4 regions of the Brevibacillus sp. B_LB10_24 genome follow, and region 1 is predicted to be linked to each of the others. Evidence: riboswitches for the same ligand, from Rfam matches in the RefSeq annotation. Region 1 holds a riboswitch; each other region holds the start of a gene.
What was found. Region 1 has a riboswitch for S-adenosylmethionine ahead of ACI7RC_RS17410 (methionine ABC transporter ATP-binding protein). Riboswitches for the same ligand answer to the same signal wherever they lie in the genome.
Positions count from the first base shown of each region.

Region 2: linked by a shared signal. The riboswitch ahead of metH (methionine synthase) and the one ahead of ACI7RC_RS17410 (methionine ABC transporter ATP-binding protein) in region 1 are both predicted to bind S-adenosylmethionine.
Region 3: linked by a shared signal. The riboswitch ahead of metK (methionine adenosyltransferase) and the one ahead of ACI7RC_RS17410 (methionine ABC transporter ATP-binding protein) in region 1 are both predicted to bind S-adenosylmethionine.
Region 4: linked by a shared signal. The riboswitch ahead of metX (homoserine O-acetyltransferase MetX) and the one ahead of ACI7RC_RS17410 (methionine ABC transporter ATP-binding protein) in region 1 are both predicted to bind S-adenosylmethionine.

Region 1 is NZ_JBJQOQ010000020.1:5,062-10,509, forward strand. Features, by position in the region: gene ACI7RC_RS17395 (peptide ABC transporter substrate-binding protein) at 1-812, opposite strand, end outside; gene ACI7RC_RS17400 (MetQ/NlpA family ABC transporter substrate-binding protein) at 987-1,838, opposite strand; gene ACI7RC_RS17405 (methionine ABC transporter permease) at 1,878-2,552, opposite strand; gene ACI7RC_RS17410 (methionine ABC transporter ATP-binding protein) at 2,556-3,569, opposite strand; SAM riboswitch class I at 3,642-3,756, opposite strand; gene ACI7RC_RS17415 (LCP family protein) at 3,855-4,760, opposite strand; gene ACI7RC_RS17420 (hypothetical protein) at 4,970-5,221, opposite strand; gene ACI7RC_RS17425 (calcium-translocating P-type ATPase, SERCA-type) at 5,292-5,448, opposite strand, start outside.
Region 2 is NZ_JBJQOQ010000047.1:29,352-34,799, reverse strand. Features, by position in the region: gene ACI7RC_RS25835 (deoxyribonuclease IV) at 1-777, shown strand, start outside; gene ACI7RC_RS25830 (hypothetical protein) at 839-1,225, shown strand; gene ACI7RC_RS25825 (hypothetical protein) at 1,264-1,746, opposite strand; gene ACI7RC_RS25820 (YjcZ family sporulation protein) at 2,019-2,114, opposite strand; SAM riboswitch class I at 2,294-2,392, shown strand; gene metH (methionine synthase) at 2,474-5,448, shown strand, end outside.
Region 3 is NZ_JBJQOQ010000002.1:260,169-265,616, forward strand. Features, by position in the region: gene ACI7RC_RS04020 (S8 family peptidase) at 1-637, shown strand, start outside; gene ACI7RC_RS04025 (hypothetical protein) at 756-1,244, shown strand; SAM riboswitch class I at 1,309-1,409, shown strand; gene metK (methionine adenosyltransferase) at 1,536-2,747, shown strand; gene ACI7RC_RS04035 (sensor histidine kinase) at 3,150-4,295, shown strand; gene ACI7RC_RS04040 (response regulator) at 4,312-5,019, shown strand; gene ACI7RC_RS04045 (glycosyltransferase family 2 protein) at 5,082-5,448, shown strand, end outside.
Region 4 is NZ_JBJQOQ010000006.1:6,975-12,422, forward strand. Features, by position in the region: gene sdhA (succinate dehydrogenase flavoprotein subunit) at 1-32, opposite strand, end outside; gene ACI7RC_RS07665 (succinate dehydrogenase cytochrome b558 subunit) at 51-665, opposite strand; gene ACI7RC_RS07670 (DUF2507 domain-containing protein) at 1,142-1,618, shown strand; gene metX (homoserine O-acetyltransferase MetX) at 1,685-2,749, opposite strand; SAM riboswitch class I at 2,837-2,946, opposite strand; gene ACI7RC_RS07680 (aspartate kinase) at 3,059-4,300, opposite strand; lysine riboswitch at 4,482-4,673, opposite strand; gene uvrC (excinuclease ABC subunit UvrC) at 4,768-5,448, opposite strand, start outside.

The DNA of each region.
Region 1 (5,448 bases):
GAACTGAGCGGCGCTCCGGCCCAATCGAGCTCGTTTTTTTCGAACATGGACAGCTCTTTGCGTTCATTGCCCTCCATAGAAAACTGAATTCCGTCAAGCTTGACGGCATCTTTATCCCAGTAGTACGGATTTTTGCTCAAAACCAGCTTTTCCCCGTGCTTCCACGATTCGACCTTGAATGGACCGTTGCTGACAAAGGTGGCGGCATCCAAAGCCCACTGCGGGTTGGCTTCCACTACCTTGTGATTGACCGGATAGTAGGTGTAGAAAGCCGTCAACTCCAAAAAGTACGGAGCCGGGTGTTCCAGCGTCACCTGCAGCCGTTTGTCGTCCAGGGCCTTGACTCCCACCTCGTCCATGCCGATTTTGCCCTTGTTGGCCTTCTCTGCGTTTTTCAGATGGTAAAGCTGGTAGGCGTAACTGGCTCCAAACGGCGGGTTAAGAACGCGTTTCCAGGCGTACTCAAAGTCATAGGCGGTCACCGGATCCCCGTTGCTCCACCGCGAATCCCGCAAGGTAAACGTATACGTCAAGCGATCCGGCGATATATCAATCTTCTCCGCCATTGACGGGTGCGGCTTGCCGTCTGCTCCGATACGCGTCAGGCCGTCGAAGGCTGCCCGGGCGATGGAGCCCGATATGAGGTCCTCTGCCACTCCGGGGTCTATCGTAGCCGGTTCATTGTGGAGATTGAGCCTGAGTTCGTTTTGTGCCGCTACCTGTCGCTTGTTAAAAATGATATTCCCGCAACCAAGTACAACCACCATAGCGATTACGGTGGCAAGTACAATCCAAACAGCTTTCTTATTCATTATGAGAAAATCTCCTCTGTTTCCTTTCTGCTTTCACTATACTGCTTTTCATCCAAAAATCATATATTGTCGAATCAGGTTTCATACTCTTTTACATCTAGATAAAAGTGTATAAATGAAAAAACCCGTTTGCAACTGTCGCAAACGGGTTTCCTAGCGGTCAGCCGGGCCGTATTAAAACGCCGGTACAATCTCGCCTTTAAATTGCTCTTCGATATATTTCTTTACTTCTGGTGTATTCAACGCTTCTGCAAGCTTCTTGATGGCGTCAGAATCTTTGTTGTCAGGACGAGCCACCAGGTAGTTGGCATATGGAGAATCCTTGTCTTCCACTGCCAGTGCGTCTTTCGTCGGGCTCAAATTGGCTTCCAGGGCGTAGTTGGTGTTGATCAGGGCCAGATCTACTTCATCCAGGACGCGCGGCAGCATGGCTGCTTCTACTTCCTTAAACTTGACGTTTTTCTTGTTTTCCACGACGTCTTTGGCCGTTCCGGAAATGCCAACGCCTTCTTTCAATTTGATTACGCCGTTTTTCTCCAACAGAGCCAGTGCGCGTCCGTTGTTGGTCGGATCGTTGGGAAGAGCGATGGTTGCGCCTTCCGGCAGTTCGTCCAGGGACTTGTATTTTTTCGAATAGGCGCCAAACGGCTCGATGTGTACAGCTACGACCGGTTGAAGGTCCATGTTTTTGTCTTTATTGAACTGCTCCAGGTACGGGAGGTGTTGGAAGTAGTTCGCGTCCAACTGCTTTTCGTCCAACTGCACATTAGGCTGGACGTAATCCGTAAACTCTTTGATCTCCAGATTGATGCCTTCTTCCTTCAGCTTCGGCTGGATAAACTTCAGAATCTCCGCGTGCGGGGTCGGGGAAGCACCTACTTTCAGAGTTACCTCCTGTTGTTTTTCCCCTCCGGCATCGCCACCAGACGAGGCATTCGAGGCCGGTGCAGATTCGTTTTTGCTGCCGCAAGCGGACAGCGAGAGTGCCAGCGTTAAAGCAAGCGCGGATACGATCCATTTTTTCATGATTTCTTTTCCCCCTTAAGGATTTATATATTGTGACTCCTACTTTCGGCTGAAACGGATCACCAGTCGATCCCCCAGCATCTGCAGGATTTGAACCAACACCAATAAAATTACGACAGTGACAATCATGACGGTTGTTTGAAACCTCTGATAACCGAAGCGAATGGCCAAATCTCCCAGTCCGCCGCCGCCAATCACACCTGACATCGCCGTGTAGGAGACCAGCGTTACAGTTGTGATCGTGATTCCTGCGATCAGGCCGGGACGCGACTCCGGCAGCAGGACCCTCCGGATGATCTGCCAGTTGGACGCTCCCATGGATTGTGCCGCTTCGATCACTCCGCGGTCCACTTCGCGCAGCGAGGTCTCCACGAGCCGGGCGAAAAAGGGCGCGGCTCCGATGACCAACGGCGGTATGGTGCCTTTTACCCCCAGCGATGTGCCCACGATAAACTTGGTCACAGGAATCAGAAGGATCATCAAGATGATAAACGGAACAGAACGAAGGACGTTGACGATAAAGGATACAATGGCATAAAAAAACCGGTTTTGCAGCAGCTGCCCCTTCGAGCTGAGGAACAGCAGAATGCCCAGCGGCAGGCCGATTACGACAGTGAACAGTGTGGAGAAGCCGAGCATGGCCAAGGTGTCAATCGTCGCCTGGCTGATGTCTTCCCAGTCAATGTCTGCCAATAACTGCCAAAGCTGCTCCATTTTTTAGATCACCTCCACTTCAAGCCCGCGCCCTCGCAGCGATTCAATCGTCCGTCTGCCGCGTTCGGCGTCGCCTTCCAGCTCAACGACAAGCTGACCGTACGGGGTCTCTTTCATGCGGGATATCGTTCCCTGCAGGATGTTGAAGGAAGTCCCCGTCTCCTGCATCGTTTGGAATAAAATCGGCTGATAGGTCTGTTCACCCAAGAAGGTGATGCGAATGATCGTGCGGTCATTCGCCGACTTTTCGTGGGAAACTGCTTCTTTCAGCTCGACAGAATCGGCAACCTGCTCGACAAACTCTCTGGTTACGCGATGCTGCGGCTTCAGGAAGACATCGACCACCTTGCCGGACTCGACGATCTTCCCCCCGTCGATCACTCCTACCCGATCGCATATCGACCGGATGACGTGCATTTCGTGCGTAATCAGTACGACGGTAATCCCCAGTTTGCGGTTGATATCCAGCAAAAGCGCGAGAATCGAATTCGTCGTTTGCGGATCGAGCGCCGAAGTGGCTTCGTCGCAGAGCAGCACCTTGGGGTCGTTCGCCAGTGCCCTGGCAATTCCCACACGCTGTTTCTGCCCGCCGGACAATTGGGATGGGTATTTGTTCCGATGCTCCTGCAGTCCGACGAGGGCCAACAGATCAGTCACCTTCTGCTCGATTGCGGCCTTCGGTGTTTTTGCCAGCTTCAGCGGGAAAGCGATGTTGTCTGCCACGGTTGCGGATGACAGCAAATTGAAGTGTTGGAAAATCATTCCAATCTGCCGCCGCTGCTGCTGCAGTTTCCCGTCGTCCAGCGCAGTAAGCTCGACTCCATCTATCAGGACGCGGCCGGAAGTGGGCTTCTCCAACAGATTGATGCAGCGAATCAGTGTGCTTTTTCCGGCGCCGGAGTGTCCGATGACCCCGTATATCTCGCCTTTTTTTATGGAAAGATCAATACCGCGCAGCGCCGGCACCATTTTTCCGTCTACTCTATAATCCTTGTGAAGATTCTCTAAACGAATCAACCACATCACCTCCTGTCACGAAAAAAACCCCTTTTTCCAAAATGAAAAAGGGGTTGTATGCAAATCCGCCCCTTCTCATCTCTCAAGATTCGTCATCTTGTAGGAATTGGCACCGCGACACCCATCCGTTGAATGGGCCGGCTGCCGGGCTTCATAGGGCCTGTCCCTCCGCCTCTCTTGATAAGAAGAATTCCGTTATCATGTTAAGAATTCACGTTTAAATACAAAATGGATTATATTCGAAATGCCCGGAAAAAGTCAATGGAAATCTATTTTCCACTGACTCTACGAAGGATCAGCCGACTGATGCTGCAATTTCTCCCGAACGAAAGCCTGCACATCCGGGATCGACGGCAGCAGCACAGAACCGCCGCGGTTCACTTCCTGGAAAGCATTCGGCTGGGGCAGCTGATACCCTTCCGCTTCTGCTTTGTGTAAGGTGAGGCACAGGCCGGCCAGTTTGATCATATCCATGGACGTCAGGTTGGTCTGGACGTACGGACTCACCTTTTCCAAAATGTTAGGCAGCTGGATGACGGACATGCCGCTCTGCAATTGATCGGCAAGGGCAGTCAGCAGTTTGCGCTGTCTTTCCGTCCGGGTGTAGTCGGACGTCGCATCATGGCGGAACCGTGCATACTGGAGCGCCTTGTCCCCGTCCAGATGCTGCAGTCCCTTTTTCAGATTGATGTCGTACTTCCCTTTGTCTCCCGGATCCCGGTAGTACATGTTCTTCTCGACATCGATATCGACACCGCCGACGGCGTCGATCAAACTCTTAAACCCTTCAAAGTCGGTAATCACGTAGTAGTTGACGGGAATTCCCGTAAACTGGCTTACCGTCTCCATCGCCAGCGACGGCCCGCCATGTCCCAGCGCCGCATTGATCCGCGATTCTCCGTAGCCGGGTATGTCGACATACGTATCCCTCAGGATGGAAAAGATATCATACGTCTTGCCGACAGGATCGATGCTGACCAGCAGCATGCTGTCGGAGCGCGGCACTTCATTGCGGTCCCTCGCATCAACCCCCATCATCAGGATGTTGACGCGTTCTTTCCCGCCCCAGAGAGGAATTTGCTCTTTATTCGGCTTCTTGCCCGAATCCGGGTCTTTCACAATGTTGGGCTGTTGAATATCTTTTGCAAACGTGTAGAAGCTGTATCCGTAATAGCCCCCAATGGCTATCATCACCAAAAGCAGCACGGCAAATATGCGTTTTAGTTTTCGTCTCAAAAGTACCACCTGTCTTTTTTGGCGCTCACATCATGACCGCATCATATGTCGCAATTTGTCACTTTATCCACTTAGTATACTATATGAGTTTGAAATGACACACCCATAATTTTAGGAAAAAAAAGATACCTTTGAGGTATCCAAATGACTTTTATCCTGCTTCTTTACTTGAATAAGGAGCTCTTCAGCTTATCCTGCGCCGGCACCTTCAACAAATAAACGGTTTGCAATGCGTCTCCATTCAGCGTCTTGTAAATCCTCGTCTTGTATTCAATCCCGGCCTCGTCCAGATAAGCCTTCCAAGCCAGGAATACGAGTTTGTCTGTCGTGCGAAGCAGCGTCACCCACCATTTCTGCTCCAGATAGTACGCGATGATCGAGCAAGCTAGCGCAAGCGTGAATGCGAATAGTTCCATCGCATCCCCTCCTTTGTGCTAACCTATGCCGAATGCAGTGCCGCGTCCCCTTGTTTTCTCTTCGTTTCCGTCAACGGGCCATGCCTTGCCGCTTTGCCGTTGATGCGTCCGCGTAATTGGACCGCAGCGCACCCCCGATTCCGGCTACAAAGGTCGGCACCCCTGCCGCCACCAGCACCAATGCCCAATCGCGGAAAGAAAGCGGCATCGTCTTAAAGATCGGCTGG
Region 2 (5,448 bases), on a different contig from region 1:
GCGCTGGGGGCCCGTTCGTTTCAGTACTTTCCCAAAAATCCGCGCAGCTTGTCCGTCAAGCAGTTTGACCATCGGGATGCTGCAATGTGCCGGGCGTATTGCGAGGAACATCAGCTTCTCTCGATCGCCCACACCCCGTATCCGACGAATTTGTCGGCAGATGCGCCGGAGCTGTATGCGGCAACGGTCCAATCGCTGCTGAACGATCTGGAGATCGCAGATGCCTGCGGATCCGTGGGGATCGTCGTCCACTTCGGCCAGTACAAGGGGGCCAGCACAGATCCGCTCTACGGCTACCAACGGATGATCGGCATGCTAAACGAGGTCCTGGGCAGGTGGGAGGGCCAAGCCCTGGTCCTGCTGGAGAACAACGCGGGGCAGGGTGGGCGGATGGGGACGACCCTGGAAGAGTTGACCGAAGTGCGCAGCCTGCTGGCCCATCCGGAAAAAATCGGCTTTTGCCTCGATACCTGCCATGCCTTTGCCAGCGGCATGTGGACGGGCGGAAATTGGCCGCAAGTGGCTGAGAAAGCGAGGGGCATGGGCTACCTGTCGCATTTGCGGGCCGTGCATCTCAACGATTCCCGCTACCCGTCCGCATCGCGCCGCGACCGCCATGCCAACATCGGGCAAGGCGAGATCGGGGCTGAATCGTTGGTGGAACTTTTGCAAACCCCGGAAGTAGATGAACTTCCCGTCATCCTGGAAACGCCGACTCCCGCATCGGGATCTCACCGGGAAGAGATCGCCTTGGTAAACCGTTTGCTCGATCGCTAGTTCGATCGCTGGTATCTTTGCCCTGCTTCGTGCTAAAGTAAGGTGTGGAGGCGATAGCAAAGTGAAGCGATTGGTAAAAGTGACAATCCGGGATTTTTCCGCGATTGCCGAAAACCTGAATGAACCGGGCGAACTGGCCCTCTATGAGTCGGCGAACGGACGTACATACGAAGCCGAGATTGAGCCGGATGGCTATGCGGTTGTCGACGTGACCGATGAAGATTACATCGAACTGGCTCCCGGCGAATACCAGATCATGATCGAAGAGTGGACGGCGGCAGGAAAGCTGGGTGAGCTCACCCTCGAAACCAAATCCGACCCTGAGAACGACATGAACCTGCTTTACCGCGGGGTGGACGCCGACGGCCGCGAGGTGCAACAAGCCCAGTCGCTGCCCAAGCAGGTAGTATCGCAGCTGGCCAAAACCTGGTTTGGCAGCGGAAAGTAAAAACAGCAGCAGGTATCGCACCTGCTGCTGTTTTCCTTTCAACATGACGGCTTCTTGCGCTGTGCTTCCAGCTCGTCGAACAGTTTTCTGGTCAGGGCCTCCTTGTCTGAGGAGTGCTCCCATTCCGATTTAAAGCGGCGCAGCGATTCCAGCAGAGATTGCTCTTCCTCGGCAACGGCAAATGACTCGAAGTTCTCCTTCGGGTCGAACCACATCAGCCGATCGTCGAGCCCGCTGCGAAGATACGTTTCCTTCCAGTGGTCCGGAAACGAATAAGGCTGCTCGGCGAGGACGATCCCCAGCACGTCGTCTGATTGGAGCGGGAGAAAGTAATCGTACTGGTCTTTGTAACCGCCTTCGGACAAGCGGAGTATCTCCAGCGTATAATGCAGGTAATGCTGTCCAGTTTCTTTGTCTTTGACAATCTGGTACCGTTCAAAATCGTTTTCTTTCAGCTTGTTTACCGTGTCCAGCTTGGCCATAAATGCATCTCTCGGAAAAAATTGGGCATGCTCGTTCATCCGTGTAACCCCTTTGTCATTCATCGTACGGTTTAGCTTCATGGTAGCAAAAAGCGGTGCTGCTGACAAATCGAAAAGGCAGTGAACTCGTTCAGCTTCGCTGAACATCGGGGAATCAGATGGGGACTCTACCCCACCTGATTCAAGGCCCACCTATAGAGGTGGGGGTCTTAACCCAATAAATCGATATCGAATAAACTCGGGGAACTGCAGTCCCAAACAAAAAGAGCCGCGGCAATGACCGGGCTCTTCTGGCATTTGTTTGATACCGATTAGTTGTCTGTGCTTCCCACGATTACGAGTAGAATAAACAGCACCAGCACGACGGCGAAATTTTCGAAAAACCCTCCACAGAACGATGTGCTCATTTCTTGTTCCTCCTCCTTTCGATTATGCTCTAGTGTATACACTTTTGACTAGTTTGTTGTGGGCAGGTATCTTGGTGCCCGGCAAAATGGGCTGATCACCATTCAGCCTGAAGACCGCTCATTGACGAAGCAGCAAGCAAATGCTAATATATAATGAATAAAAAATTGCATGACAAGTACTCTTATCAAGAGAGGTGGAGGGACTGGCCCTGTGAAGCCTCGGCAACCGGTATCTGGTGCCAATTCCAGCAAAGCGCGCTCGCTTTGACAGATAAGAGAGGAGCATAGTCATTTTGTGCGCAATCCTCTTCTTATATGCCGGGAAGAGGTATTTTTATGTCAGAAAGAGGTTATTTACGATGAGCAAACCGAGTTTTCAAGAGCAACTGTGTCGTAAAATTCTCATATTGGACGGCGCGATGGGAACGATGCTGCAGCAGGCAGACCTGACAGCAAAAGACTTTGGCGGCGAGGAGTATGAAGGCTGCAACGAAATCCTCAACCTCACCCGGCCGGATGTGATTCGCTCTATACACGAAAAGTACCTGGAAGCGGGAGCCGACATCATTGAGACCAATACATTCGGGGCGACTACGGTGGTGCTAGCCGAGTACGACCTGCAGGAGAAGGACGAAGAAATCAACATAGAGGCTGCCCGGATCGCCCGTGCTGCGGCGGATGCGGCATCCACTCCCGAGTGGCCGCGCTATGTAGCCGGATCGATGGGTCCGACGACCAAGACGCTGTCACTGACGGGCGGGGTTACGTTTGAAGGGCTGGTAGAGACCTACTACCGCCAGGCCAAGGCCTTAATGATCGGCGGAGTGGATGTGCTGCTCTTGGAGACGTCGCAGGATACGCTGAATGTGAAAGCTGGAGGGATTGGTATCCGCCAGGCCTTTTCCGAGCTGGGACGGGAAGTGCCCGTGATGATCTCAGGCACGATCGAGCCGATGGGCACCACCCTGGCGGGCCAAAATATCGAAGCGTTCTACGTTTCCATCGAACATCTAAAGCCGGTGTCGGTCGGTTTAAACTGCGCGACCGGACCGGAGTTCATGCGCGACCATCTGCGGACCTTGGCCGACCTGTCCGGGTGCGGTGTAAGCTGCTACCCCAATGCCGGCTTGCCGGATGAAAACGGACACTACCATGAATCGCCGCAATCCCTGGCTGCGAAGATGGCCGCTTTTGCCGAAAGAGGATGGCTCAACATCGCCGGAGGCTGCTGTGGAACGACGCCGGAACACATCAAGGCGATGGCGGAGGCGCTCAGCGGCTACGAACCTCGTCCCTTGGAATCCAAGCCGCTTGCCGCGGTGTCGGGGATCGATGTCGTCTACGTGGAGGAGGACAACCGGCCGCTTTTGGTCGGCGAGCGGACAAACGTCATCGGTTCGAAAAAGTTCCGTGATCTGATCGCCGCCGGACAGTATGAGGAAGCGTCCGATGTCGCCCGCGCCCAGGTCAAGCGGGGGGCCCACGTCATCGACGTCTGCCTGGCCGACCCGGACCGGGACGAACTGAAGGATATGGAGAACTTTCTCGGCTATGTGGTGAAAAAGGTAAAAGCTCCGCTGATGATCGACTCGACCGATGCTGAAGTGCTGGAATTGGGGTTGAAATTCTCGCAGGGCAAGGCGATCATCAACTCGATCAACCTGGAGGACGGATTAAAGCGCTTTGAAGAAGTAGTGCCGCTCATCCATCGCTACGGCGCGGCGGTCGTCGTGGGGACGATCGAGGAGTCCGGGATGGCGGTCACTCGCGAACGCAAGCTGGAAGTGGCGAAGCGCTCCTACGATCTCTTGGTCAACCAGTTCGGGGTGAAGCCGCAGGACATCATTTTTGACCCGCTGGTCTTCCCGGTCGGGACAGGGGATGAACAGTACATCGGATCGGCGTTGGAAACCGTCGAGGGAATCCGCCTGATCAAGCAGGAGATGCCGGAGTGCAAGACGATTCTCGGCGTCAGCAACGTCTCGTTTGGTTTGCCGCCGGCAGGTCGGGAAGTGCTGAATGCGGTCTTCCTGTACCATACGACCCTGGCCGGCCTGGATTATGCGATCGTCAATACGGAGAAGCTGGAACGCTACGCTTCGATTCCGCAGGAGGAGCGGGAGCTGGCGGAAGCGCTGCTGTTCAGAACCAATGACGAGACGCTGGCGGCCTTTACGGATTTTTACCGCCAGAAGAAAGTAGTCGTAAAAAAAGAGGCTTCGACGCTGACCCTGGAGGAGCGATTGGCCAATTACGTCGTGGAAGGCTCGAAAGAGGGCCTGATCCCCGACCTGGAGGAAGCGCTGAAGAAATACGCTCCGCTCGATATCATCAACGGGCCGATGATGGCGGGAATGGAAGAGGTCGGAAGGCTGTTTAACGCTAATCAGCTGATCGTCGCGGAAGTCCTCCAAAGTGCCGAAGTCATGAAGGCGGCAGTGGCGTTTCTCGAACCGCTGATGGAGAAGACGGAATCGGCCACCAAAGGAAAGGTCCTGCTCGCTACCGTGAAGGGGGACGTCCATGACATCGGCAAAAATCTGGTTGAAATCATCCTCTCCAACAACGGGTACAACGTGGTGAACTTAGGCATCAAGGTACCGCCGGAACAGTTGATCGCCGCTTGCCGGAGCGAAAAACCGGATATTGTCGGATTGTCGGGCTTGCTTGTCAAGTCGGCGCAGCAGATGGTGGTGACGGCCCAGGACATGCGTTCGGCGGGCATCGATGTGCCGCTGCTGGTGGGGGGAGCTGCGCTGACGCGTAAATTCACCCAAAACCGGATTGCGGCCGAATACGACGGGCTGGTGCTGTATGCCAAGGATGCCATGGACGGTCTCGACCTGGCCAACAAACTGCAGGATCCGTCGGCTGTAGAGGCGATCCGTGAAGAACAGTCAAAAGCCAAGGAAGCAGCTGCGGCGGCTGCCGCAACAAGCGAGCAGGCACCAGCGGGATCAGGCAAATCAGGCGTGAAGCGATCCGCGGTCAGTCGAACCGCCCCGATTTTCGTACCGCAGGATTTGAAAAGGCACGTTTTGCGCGACTATCCGATCAGCCATCTGCAGCCGTATATCAACCTGCGGATGCTGCTCGGTAAGCATCTGGGCGTTCGCGGCAATGTCGACAAGCTGTTGGCTGAAGGAGACGAGAAAACCGTTCAATTATACGGCGTCGTGGAAGAACTGCTGCGCGAAGCGCGTGAGGAAGGCTTGATCCGGGCCCATGGCATGTATCAGTTTTTCCCGGCGCAAGCCGACGGCGACGATATTCTCGTCTACGATCCTGCCGATCAGACCCGGCTGGTGGAACGCTTCACCTTCCCGCGGCAGCC
Region 3 (5,448 bases), on a different contig from region 1:
GGATTATGATTGGTTTTCCTATTACGTACGCGAACAAGGGAAGCTAAATATCACGGTTTCTGTCGATACCAAACGAATCGATCCCGTCGTCTACGTAGTCAAGCAAGGAAGGCCCGATCAAAAGTTTGACAATGGTACCGCCGCCGACCCGACGGAGCGGATCAGTATGGAGGTTTCACCTGGCAAATACTATTTTCGCGTGAGTGACTATTGGAACAATGCTGTGAACGGCGAATACATATTCGACCTCTCCTACTTGCCGGAACGGCGGGATTACAACGAACCGAACGACACGCCGCAGTTGGCGACCAAACTGGGCAGCGGCACCTTGATGACCGGGACGCTTCCGTCGAAAAACGATCAGGATTGGTTCCAATTTGAAGTGGCCAAAGATTCACTGGTGACGATTGACGCGCCGCAGGTCCCGGTAACCTGGGGACTGCACATGGTGCTGTACGATGAGAAGCTGAAGACGATCATATCGGTCCCGGATGTGGCGGAACAGGCCGCCAAGGGGGGGCATATCACCCAGCTCAAATTGGCCAAGGGTACTTACTATATCCTTCTGACCAGCACCAATCCATTTAAATACGATACCTACCGATTGACAGTCGACCGCGAGCCGATAGGCAAATGACCCGGTCATGCTTCAGGCAGTGCTTTTTCTGACAGGAAGAGGTTTGAAATACAGATAAGCGGGACGCCGTTTGGAAGGGGCGTTCGAAACGGAAACACCTTTAGGGAGGAGATCAGCAATGAAAAACGTACGTACCAGTTTAACAGCGGGAATTCTCATCGGCGGGATGATTTTTGCCAGCCAGGCCTGGGCGGATGTAGCCGGGGCCCCTGGCTCGGCAGACGATCCTGTCGTGACGAAGAGCTATGTCGATCAGAAAATCCGCGAAGCGCTCGGCGGAGCTGCACCTGTCGGTGGTGGGGAGACCAACAGCGGGGGAACGGCAGCCACAGGTTTACAAGTAGTGGAACTGCCGCCTGGCAAGATCCTGTACGGCTTTGAAGGAACGGAATTCATCGTTCGAACCGGAGATGTTCTTTCGGTAGCAGGGGTAAACGGAGACGGACTTACAGATATTACCGCGGGTGCCGATTTGCGGGCGGGGGATCCGGTCGAGCGCAATCACTTGCTTTTGATCGCCCGTTCCGATTCGCGAGGGCTGCAGATTGTCCCGGGATCTAAAGTGAAAACCTACGTGATCGTCCGCGGCAAATACGAATTAAAATAACAGCCAGGCACTTATGGATTGACACGTATGAGAAAAATGTTTATTCTATTAGGCGAAAGGGATACTCTTATCCAGAGTAGGTGGAGGGACTGGCCCGATGAAACCCGGCAACCGTCATGCGCGGTGCTAACCAGCAGAGTGGTTACCCATTCTGGCCGATAAGAGGTTAGGGAACGCAAACAAAGAGCACCTTTTCCTCCATATACGGGAAAAGGTTTATTTTTTGTCGTGATAGAAACCCGACTCGGCTACCAAAACTATATCTGTATGGAGACAAAAGGAGGAAGGCTCATGGCATTGCAAAAAGGTCGTCGCCTGTTTACGTCGGAATCCGTTACAGAAGGACATCCGGACAAGATTTGTGACCAGATTTCCGACTCTGTATTGGACGCGATTCTGGCAAAGGATCCGAACGCACGCGTAGCGTGTGAAACTTCTGTTACAACAGGTCTTGTATTAGTAGCTGGGGAGATTACTACAAATACGTATGTGGATATCCAAAGGCTTGTTCGCGATACAATCCGGGAGATCGGCTACGATCGTGCAAAATTTGGCTTTGACGCGGATACGTGCGGCGTGATTACGGCGATCGGCGAACAGTCTGCCGATATTGCCCTCGGTGTCGATCAGGCACTGGAAGCGCGCGAAGGCAGCATGACTGATGAGGAGATCGAAGCGATTGGCGCAGGTGACCAGGGCTTGATGTTTGGTTTTGCCTGCAACGAAACACCGGAATTGATGCCGCTTCCGATCAGCATGGCTCACCAACTGGCTCGTCGTCTGACAGAGGTTCGCAAAAATGGCACGCTGTCTTATCTGCGACCGGACGGGAAGACACAAGTGACGGTTGAGTACGATGGGGATAAACCGGTTCGTATCGACACGATCGTCATCTCTACTCAGCATGCACCAGATGTAAGCTTGGAGCAAATCAAGAAGGATCTGACCGAACAGGTAATCAAGCCGGTAGTGCCTGCTGACCTGCTCGATCAGGAGACGAAGTACTTCATCAATCCAACCGGCCGTTTTGTCATCGGCGGCCCACAAGGCGATGCCGGCTTGACTGGCCGCAAGATCATCGTCGATACCTACGGCGGGTATGCCCGTCACGGCGGCGGCGCTTTTTCCGGGAAGGATCCGACCAAGGTGGACCGTTCTGGCGCCTACGCAGCTCGTTATGTCGCGAAAAACATCGTAGCTGCCGGTCTCGCGGAAAAATGCGAAGTGCAGGTCGCCTATGCGATCGGGGTAGCACAGCCCGTATCCATCAGTGTTGATACTTTTGGAACAGGGAAAATCTCCGAAGAGGAACTGGTGAAGCTGATCCGTAAGCATTTCGATCTACGTCCTGCCGGTATCATTAAGCAGTTGGACCTACGCCGTCCTATCTACAAGCAGACAGCTGCATACGGACATTTTGGCCGCAACGACCTGAATGTGCCGTGGGAGCGTACAGACAAAGCAGATGCACTGAAACAGGATGCTGCTGGTCTGGCCATATAATAATCTGTATCCACAAGAGGAAACGCCTGGCAAAAGCCGGGCGTTATTTTTGTTATATGGGGAAAATCCCCTTGGCATATGGAAAATCCATCCTGCGATGGATGCCAATGTATTAAAGGGTTTCTCAGGTTTATGTCGAAAAAGTAACGGTAATCATCTATGCCATTTTCCTTGATTCTGCGATTTTATGTTACCATTAGTTATACGAGTTATTTTTTGTTACCAGAGAAAAGCAAAAAACTATACAATTTCTGCACAATTTTTGCAACCTTTTTCCCCTGTTTTACCGTCTAAAATACCGTAGGCAAAATGATCTAGTATTTTTGATCGACAGGTGTGCACAGAGCAGTTTAAACTTCCCCGAAAACTGGGTATAGAAAGCATTGTAAGATGAGGTAACCAATGGATATAGACATCAGCCTCCTGGATGGAGTCATTAAAAAAACAATTCAAACGGTTGAGTCAAGCCAAGAGCAGATCTTTGAGATTGCGGAAAGCGCCCGGCGAGAGAGGAGCGCCGTTCAAAACGAGATCGCAGAGGTACGCCAACAAGTGTACGCTGTCGTCGATCTGGTCGATACTCTTGACCTGAAATACCGCAAGTCCCGTGCCATGCTGGCGATGGTGAGCCGTAATTTTCACAGTTATACCGAAGAGCACATTCACCAGGTCTATAAAGAAACCAATGATCTGCAGGTCGAATTGTCACTTGGTCGGGAGAGGGAAGCGACTCTGCGCCAGCGCCGCGATGAATTGGAGCGGCGGCTGCAAAATCTCGAAGCGACCATCGCCAAAGCTGAACAGTTAATGACACAGATTGGCGTTGTCTTGGGTTACCTAACCGGCGATTTTAGCAAGGTAGGGGAAGCGCTGGAAACAGCAAAACAGCATCAACAAATGGGGCTTCAGATCATTCAGGCGCAGGAGGAAGAACGAAAGCGGGTGGCCCGCGAGATTCACGATGGCCCGGCCCAATCGATGGCCAACGTAGCCTTGAGGATGGACATAGCCGAGAAGATGTTAAAAAATGAACAAATCCAACAGGCTTTAGGGGAACTTCAAGAGTTGAAAGAGATGGTGCGACTCAGCTTGGCAGATGTCCGCCGGATCATTTTTGACTTGCGCCCGATGGCGCTGGACGATCTGGGATTGATTCCGACATTGCAAAAGTACGTACAGACCTTCGAGGAACGGACCGGTACCACCGCCGAGCTCGTGATATTCGGGCGGGAACAGGACATCGACGATGCCTTTAAAACGCCGTTGTTCCGCCTCGTCCAGGAATGCCTCAACAACGTGGCCAAACACGCAAAGGCAAAGGTCGTCCATGTAAAACTGGAACTGCAGCACGATAACGTATCGCTTGTCGTAAAAGACGACGGAGTCGGATTTGATGTAGTCGAGCGCCGCAATCAGTCTTTCGGACTGATGGGAATGAAGGAAAGAGTGCAGCTTTTGAATGGTACCATGGAGGTTGCTTCGGCACCGCTAAAAGGAACAAAGGTGATGTTTCAAATTCCGCTGAAGGCCAAAATGCAGCAAAGCTAAAGGAGGCAGGAGAGGGATGCAGAAACAATTAGAAGAGATAAGTATTGTACTGGTAGATGACCATAAATTGTTTCGAGAAGGGGTTAAGCGCATTCTGGAAATGGAGGGCGGCTTTAAGGTAGTCGGAGAGGGATCCGACGGCGAAGAGGCCACATACCTGGTAGAAGAGCATAAACCGGATGTCGTTTTGCTGGATATCAATATGCCCAATATAAACGGCGTATCGGCTGCCGAGAACGTCATCGAATCAAACCCGCAAACGCGTATCATCATTTTGTCTATCCACGACGACGAAGGGTACGTGTTCAGAACGCTGCGCACCGGTGCATCCGGGTATTTGTTAAAAGAGATGGAAGCGGAGGATCTGGTCGAAGCAGTCCGCGTTGTCGCCCGCGGCGGGTCATACATACACCCGAAAGTAACAGGCAAGTTAATTGACGAGTTTCGGCGTTTGAGCGTACAAGAGGAAGCAGTCGGCCGTCCGCTGACGATGGAAAATACGCCTGTCTTGGATGCTCGCGTCATAGAGTCACTGACGCGTCGTGAGCGCGAAGTGCTGCAGCTGATGGCAGAAGGAAAGAGCAACCGCGCGATCGGGGAGTTTTTATACATCAGTGAAAAGACGGTAAAAAACCACGTGAGCAGTATTTTGCAGAAATTGGGCGTGCAGGACCGCACCCAAGCCGTGGTCATTTGCATCAAAAACGGCTGGGTAAAAGTGTAATGAAAGATTAAAGTACCTTGGCCAAGCATTGCGGCATACCCTGAGAATAGGAGGGGATGACCGTGATCACAAGTATGTTGGTGTGGTTGTTGGCGGCGTATGGCTGCGCCTCTCTATTGGTGGCCTTGTTAGAGCGTATATCCTTTGAGTCTTTGGTTCGCGCCAGTGAGCCCTTTACTCATTATAAGGTTCTGCTGTATAACTCGGATCATTCCTTGGAAGGAGTCATTCGCAGGCTGATTTGGTCATCGATTCGATACGGGCAGCCGATCAGGATTTCATTTGTCGATTTTGGCTCCACTGACGATACAATGAAAATAGCCACAACCTTTGAACGGAATTACGAATATCTCGTTGAGGAAAGTGAACGGGATAAAACCAATACGATATTGATCGATCTTCGCAGACCAACCGAGCAGGAGAGCATGT
Region 4 (5,448 bases), on a different contig from region 1:
CCGCCGACGACGATTAGTTTGCCTTTTGCCATCATTTCTTCCCCCTGTCTCTATTGAATAAATGCTGCCACTGCCCGCAGGCCAACGAAGGATACCAGAACGAAAACGATCATCGTAAAGTAAGTGGCAATTCGCTGTGAGCGCGGCCCGATGGTAATTCCCCAGTGTACGAGGAACGACCAGATTCCGTTGGAAAGGTGGAAGACAGCGGCGAGCACGCCAAGTACGTAGAAGACGACCATGACCGGATTGCTCAGGATATTCGCCATCATGTCGTAGTTTAATTCCACGTTGCCAAGGGCGATTTGAATCCGAGTCTCCCAAACGTGCCACGCAACGAATATAAGGGTAAACACCCCGGTAATGCGCTGCCACATGAACATCTGGTTGCGGAAATAACCGTAATTTCTTACGTTGTTCTTCGATTGGAACGCGTAGTACAAACCGTAAATCGCATGGAACAGAAGCGGAAGATAAATAAAAAGGAATTCAGCAAACAGCAAAAACGGAATGCTTTCCATCGTTCCCGCTGCTCGATTGAACGCTTCGGCTCCTTTCGTCGCCTGGTAGTTGACCGTTAAATGAACCAGCAAAAATGCACCTACTGGAAATAAGCCTAATAATGAATGCAGCCTATGGTTAAAAAATTGACGGCTGTTCGCCATGCTGGGCCCCCCTTGTGATCAGTCCTCGCTTATTTCTTTGAAAAACGTAACCATCAAACCCTAACCTCTTCTCCACTATCCTGTCCCATTGATAGTCCGGTTAGACTCATTCTTTCACTACCGCCAAGTAAACTATTCATCGCCATCCCCCCCTCGCCGGACAGGCTTTATGTAAACGATTTCTGATCCGGACGGTGAAGCTTGTCCGAATTTGTCAAATTGTAGAGAATAGGCGTTTGGTATCTGACCACAACCATTTTACCCCTGTCTCTACAGAGCGTCAAGCGATTGATGAACTGAATTCATCTTTAGAATAAACGCAGTCAGACAGAAAAAATAAGCCGACAGCGGCACGGTACATCAAAAGCTTGCCGCGGGCTTTTGGACAGCTCTGTAACTTGGCGGGTCAAACCTGTCATGTCCGCATTCTCCGGCTCATATTGTAGTAACAATCCCAACAAAAAGGAGCCGAAACGATGCGCCAAACGATCGATCCGCTTGCTACCCTCCTCGCCCCTGACGTAATCGCCCGTGCGGAGCAAATGAATATGCCCTACCTTGGCTATCATTTTTTGCGTGAGACGATGACGCAAAAGCTGCTGGGTGAAAGCGAACCGCCAATCCTCTACTGGTTGGGCAAAGACATCGGCAGTGAATTTGGGTTAAAATCCGCCGCTGACTTGCCCATGCTGTTCATCCGGCTTGGGCTCGGAAAGCTTGATCTGGTGGAGGAAACCTCTGACTACTGTCAATTTTCCCTCACCCATCTGCTCTACGACCACCTTCCCGGCAGCCGGCTGAAACATTCCCTTTCCTTCGAGTGCGGGATCATCGCCGGAGCAATGGGCCGCTGCTTGAAGAAAAAGGTGCGGGCAGAGCTTGTCATAAGTCCCATTGTACCCGGCAAACAGCGCCTTGTCACCATCCATGTCTATTCGGAGGACAAGCACTAGGCAAAACGAGGACTCCGCCTGCATTCCGGCGGAGCCTTTTTGCTTGCTGCCGATCCCAGCCTGCTTTCATCTGTCGAAGTAAGGCTTGATAATCCTCCCCATCTTCTGAAATTCAACCAGAAACCCGTCGTGGCCGTATTTGGATTCCATCAGGTAGAAGTCGATTTTCTTCCCCAGGCGTTCCATCAGATCTGCCATATCTCGCTGATGCGAGTCAGGGTAGAGCAGGTCGCTGTCAATGGCGATACTGACTACCTTCGCCCGGACACGGGAGAGCGCCTGTTCGATGCCTCCCCGGTTTACCCCGATGTCGTGCGTATCCATCGCCTTGAGCAGGGTGAGATAGCTGTTGGCGTCAAAGCGGTCTACCAGCTTTTCGCCCTGATAGCGCAAATAGCTTTCGATTTGAAACATCGTCTGGGACGGATCGGAATCATTGGTCGCCTGCAGGCTTCGCCCGAACCGCTCCTCGAACAGCTCCGCCGTGCGGTAGGTGATCATCCCGATCATTCTCGCTACCGAAAGCCCCCGCCTCGGTCCGGCCGCAGGGTAGTAATCGCCGCCCTGCCACTCGGGATCAGATTGGATCGCCTGACGGGCCGCGTCATTATAGGCGATGGCGATCGCCGAAAACCGCGAACAGGTGGCAATCGGAAGGGCCAGCTGCATCATCTCCGGGTACTCGGTCATCCACTCGTACACCTGCATCCCGCCGACAGATCCGCCGATGACCGCATAGAGCTGTTCGACACCGAGGACCTCCAGCAGCCGGCGCTGCACCCGGACCATGTCGCGAATCGTGATGAACGGAAATCGCGAGCCATAGGGCTTGCCGTCTTCGGGACACAAGCTGGCCGGTCCCGTCGTGCCGTAGCAGCCGCCAAGTACATTGCTGCAGATCACGTAATACTTGTTGGTGTCGATCGGCATGCCTGGACCGATCAACCCCTCCCACCACCCGGCGCGCTGTTCGTCTCCAGCTACGTAGACATCTCCGGTCAGCGCATGGCAGACCACCACGGCGTTGTTCGCCTCGCGGTCATATGTCCCATACGCCTGATACCCTACTTCTACCTGCCGAATACATTCTCCTGATTCGAGAACCACATCCCCGATTGCCACACGTTTCACTTGCGCTTCCCCCTTGCCGATTAAAAGAAAAAACAAACCCCCTCTTCTTTGGAGAAGAGGGGGTGCAACAGACATCCCGGTCACCCACTCTTATCTCTCAAGTGCACGCTGTTACACTTGTAGGATTTAGCACCTCTCCGCTCTTGCGGGGTTGCCGGGTTTCATCGGGCCAGTCCCTCCACCACTCTTGATAAGAGTCTTTTGTGAAATTGTCAAACTACACCAAACCATAGCCATTTTAAAAACTTTTCTTAATCATACGCCGGGAGTCTTTTCCTGTCAACCGCCAAACGGAGATTTTGGGGCTCCTCAGATGCCGTGAACGACCGCTTCCTCTGCCACGTCAAGCCCGAACGCCGTATGCAGGGTGCGCACGGCCAGGCTGGTCTGCTCGGCGGGAATGACGCAGGATACCTTGATGTCGGAAGTAGAGACCATCTTGATCGAGATGTCCTGCTCCGCAAGCTGTTGGAACATTTCGGCGGCGACGCCCGGATTGGTGATCATCCCTGCGCCGACGATCGAGACCTTGGCCAAGCCCGATTCGTGCTCCACCTTGTCAAAGCCGAGTGCTTCCTGAAAAGCGGCCAGCGTTCCGAGTGTCCTATCCAGATCATCCGAAGAAACGGTGAAGGAAATATTGGTGACGGCGGCATCGTACGAGCTTTGAATGATAATGTCGACGTTGATTTGGGCACCCGCCAAGGTGTTGAACAGCCGCGACAACGTCCCAACTCGAGCCGGCATTCCTACGACGGTAATCTTGGCGATATCTTCATCGTGGGCAACACCGCTTACTACTCTTCCTGTTTCCATATCGGCAGCCTCCTCTACGCAAGTTCCTTCTTCTGGTGAAAAGCTTGATCTGACCACTAATTTCACCTTGTATTTTTTCGCCGCTTCCACGGATCTGGGATGAAGCACCCCGGCACCGAGGATCGCCAGCTCCAGCATTTCATCGTACGAGATGCTGTCCAATTTTTGCGCCATCGGAACGACGCGCGGGTCGGCGGTGTATACACCGGATACATCGGTAAAAATTTCACATTTATCCGCCCGCAAGCTCCCGGCCAGCGCCACGGCAGTCGTGTCTGATCCGCCGCGTCCCAATGTCGTGATTTCGCCTTTTTCGCTGATCCCCTGAAAACCGGCGACGATGACAATGCGTCCCCGCTGCAGCTCCGAACGTATCCGGGCGGGGTCCACTTCCTGAATTCGGGCTTTTCCGTGCACGGATTCCGTGGCGATGCCCGCCTGCCAGCCGGTCAAAGAGACCGCCTCATATCCTTTTTGCTGCAGGGCCATGGCCAGCAGTGCGATGGAAACCTGTTCGCCCGTCGTAAGCAGCATATCCATTTCCCGCGCTGACGGATTGGGTGAGATCTGTCTCGCCATCTCGATCAAAACGTCTGTCGACTTCCCCATGGCCGAAACGACCACCACCATGTCGTTGCCCGCGTTTTTATACTCAATAATCCGGTCTGCGACCCGCATGATGCGTTCGACAGTCCCCACCGAGGTGCCGCCGTACTTTTGCACAATCAAACCCATTCTGGCTTCTCTCTCCTTCTCTCTTGGATCCGATACGTAAATCAAGTGGGTAAACGTCTTATTGTCAGAAATGATTTAAAAAAGGCAACGACGAGGATGTAACCTGCCGCTGCCACGTGTGGACATACCGGTTCCTCCTTCCCTACTCCGAGCAGCAGTCAGTATCAAACAGACTCCTGTTCAGTGAGTTAGCTCTCCATCCGGGTGATAGGCAATCACGCGGATGACAGTCCTGCGCTTGTTCAACGCAGACCCAGCACGGCAGATGTCGAGCAAATCGGCCGCACTTCGGCGAATGCCCCTTTCCCGCTCCCGTCGTCGATGCCCGCATCTCGAAGAGGGTACTCATGGCCTTCGCGCCTCTAGCTCACTTCTGCGATTCGGTTGGGAGCTTTAACTCTCCAAACGAGGGAAGTGAGTTCTAGTTATTCATTTGAAAGGGATTATACCACGTAAACAAGCGGCGTTCAATTCATTTTGCGCAGATACTTGATGATTTCACGCGCCAATTTGTCACCGAATCCCAATTGCCGATACTCCTCTACACTCGCCTGACGCATCCGTTCGATCGACCCGAAGTGTTGAAACAGCAGCTTTCGTCTCCGTTCGCCAACGCCTGGAATCTCGTCGAGCTGTGAGCTGAGCAGCGACTTGCTGCGGGCACTCCGGTGGAAGGTGATCGCAAAACGGTGCACCTCGTCCTGAATGCGCTGCAGCAGGTAAAACTCGTAACTGTCCCGTTTCAGCTCGACAGGCGCGGGCGGGTCGCCAAACAACAGCTCCGCGGTTTTATGTTTCTCGTCCTTGGCCAGTCCGCACACCGGAATGTACAGCCCCAGCTCGTCCTGGAGCACTTCCATCGCCGCGCTGATCTGCCCCTTGCCGCCGTCGATGACGATCAGATCGGGCAAATCCTGGTTCTCTCTCAGGAGCCGAGTGTAGCGGCGGCGGATCACTTCACGCATCGAACCGTAATCGTCCGGTCCGGTTACCGTTTTGATCTTGAACTTGCGGTATTCTTTCTTGTCCGGACGGCCGTCGGTAAAGACGACCATCGCCGAAACAGGCTCCACGCCCTGAATGTTCGAGTTGTCGAACGCTTCGATGCGATGGGGCACGCTGATACCCAGTATGTGGCCGAGGTTGTG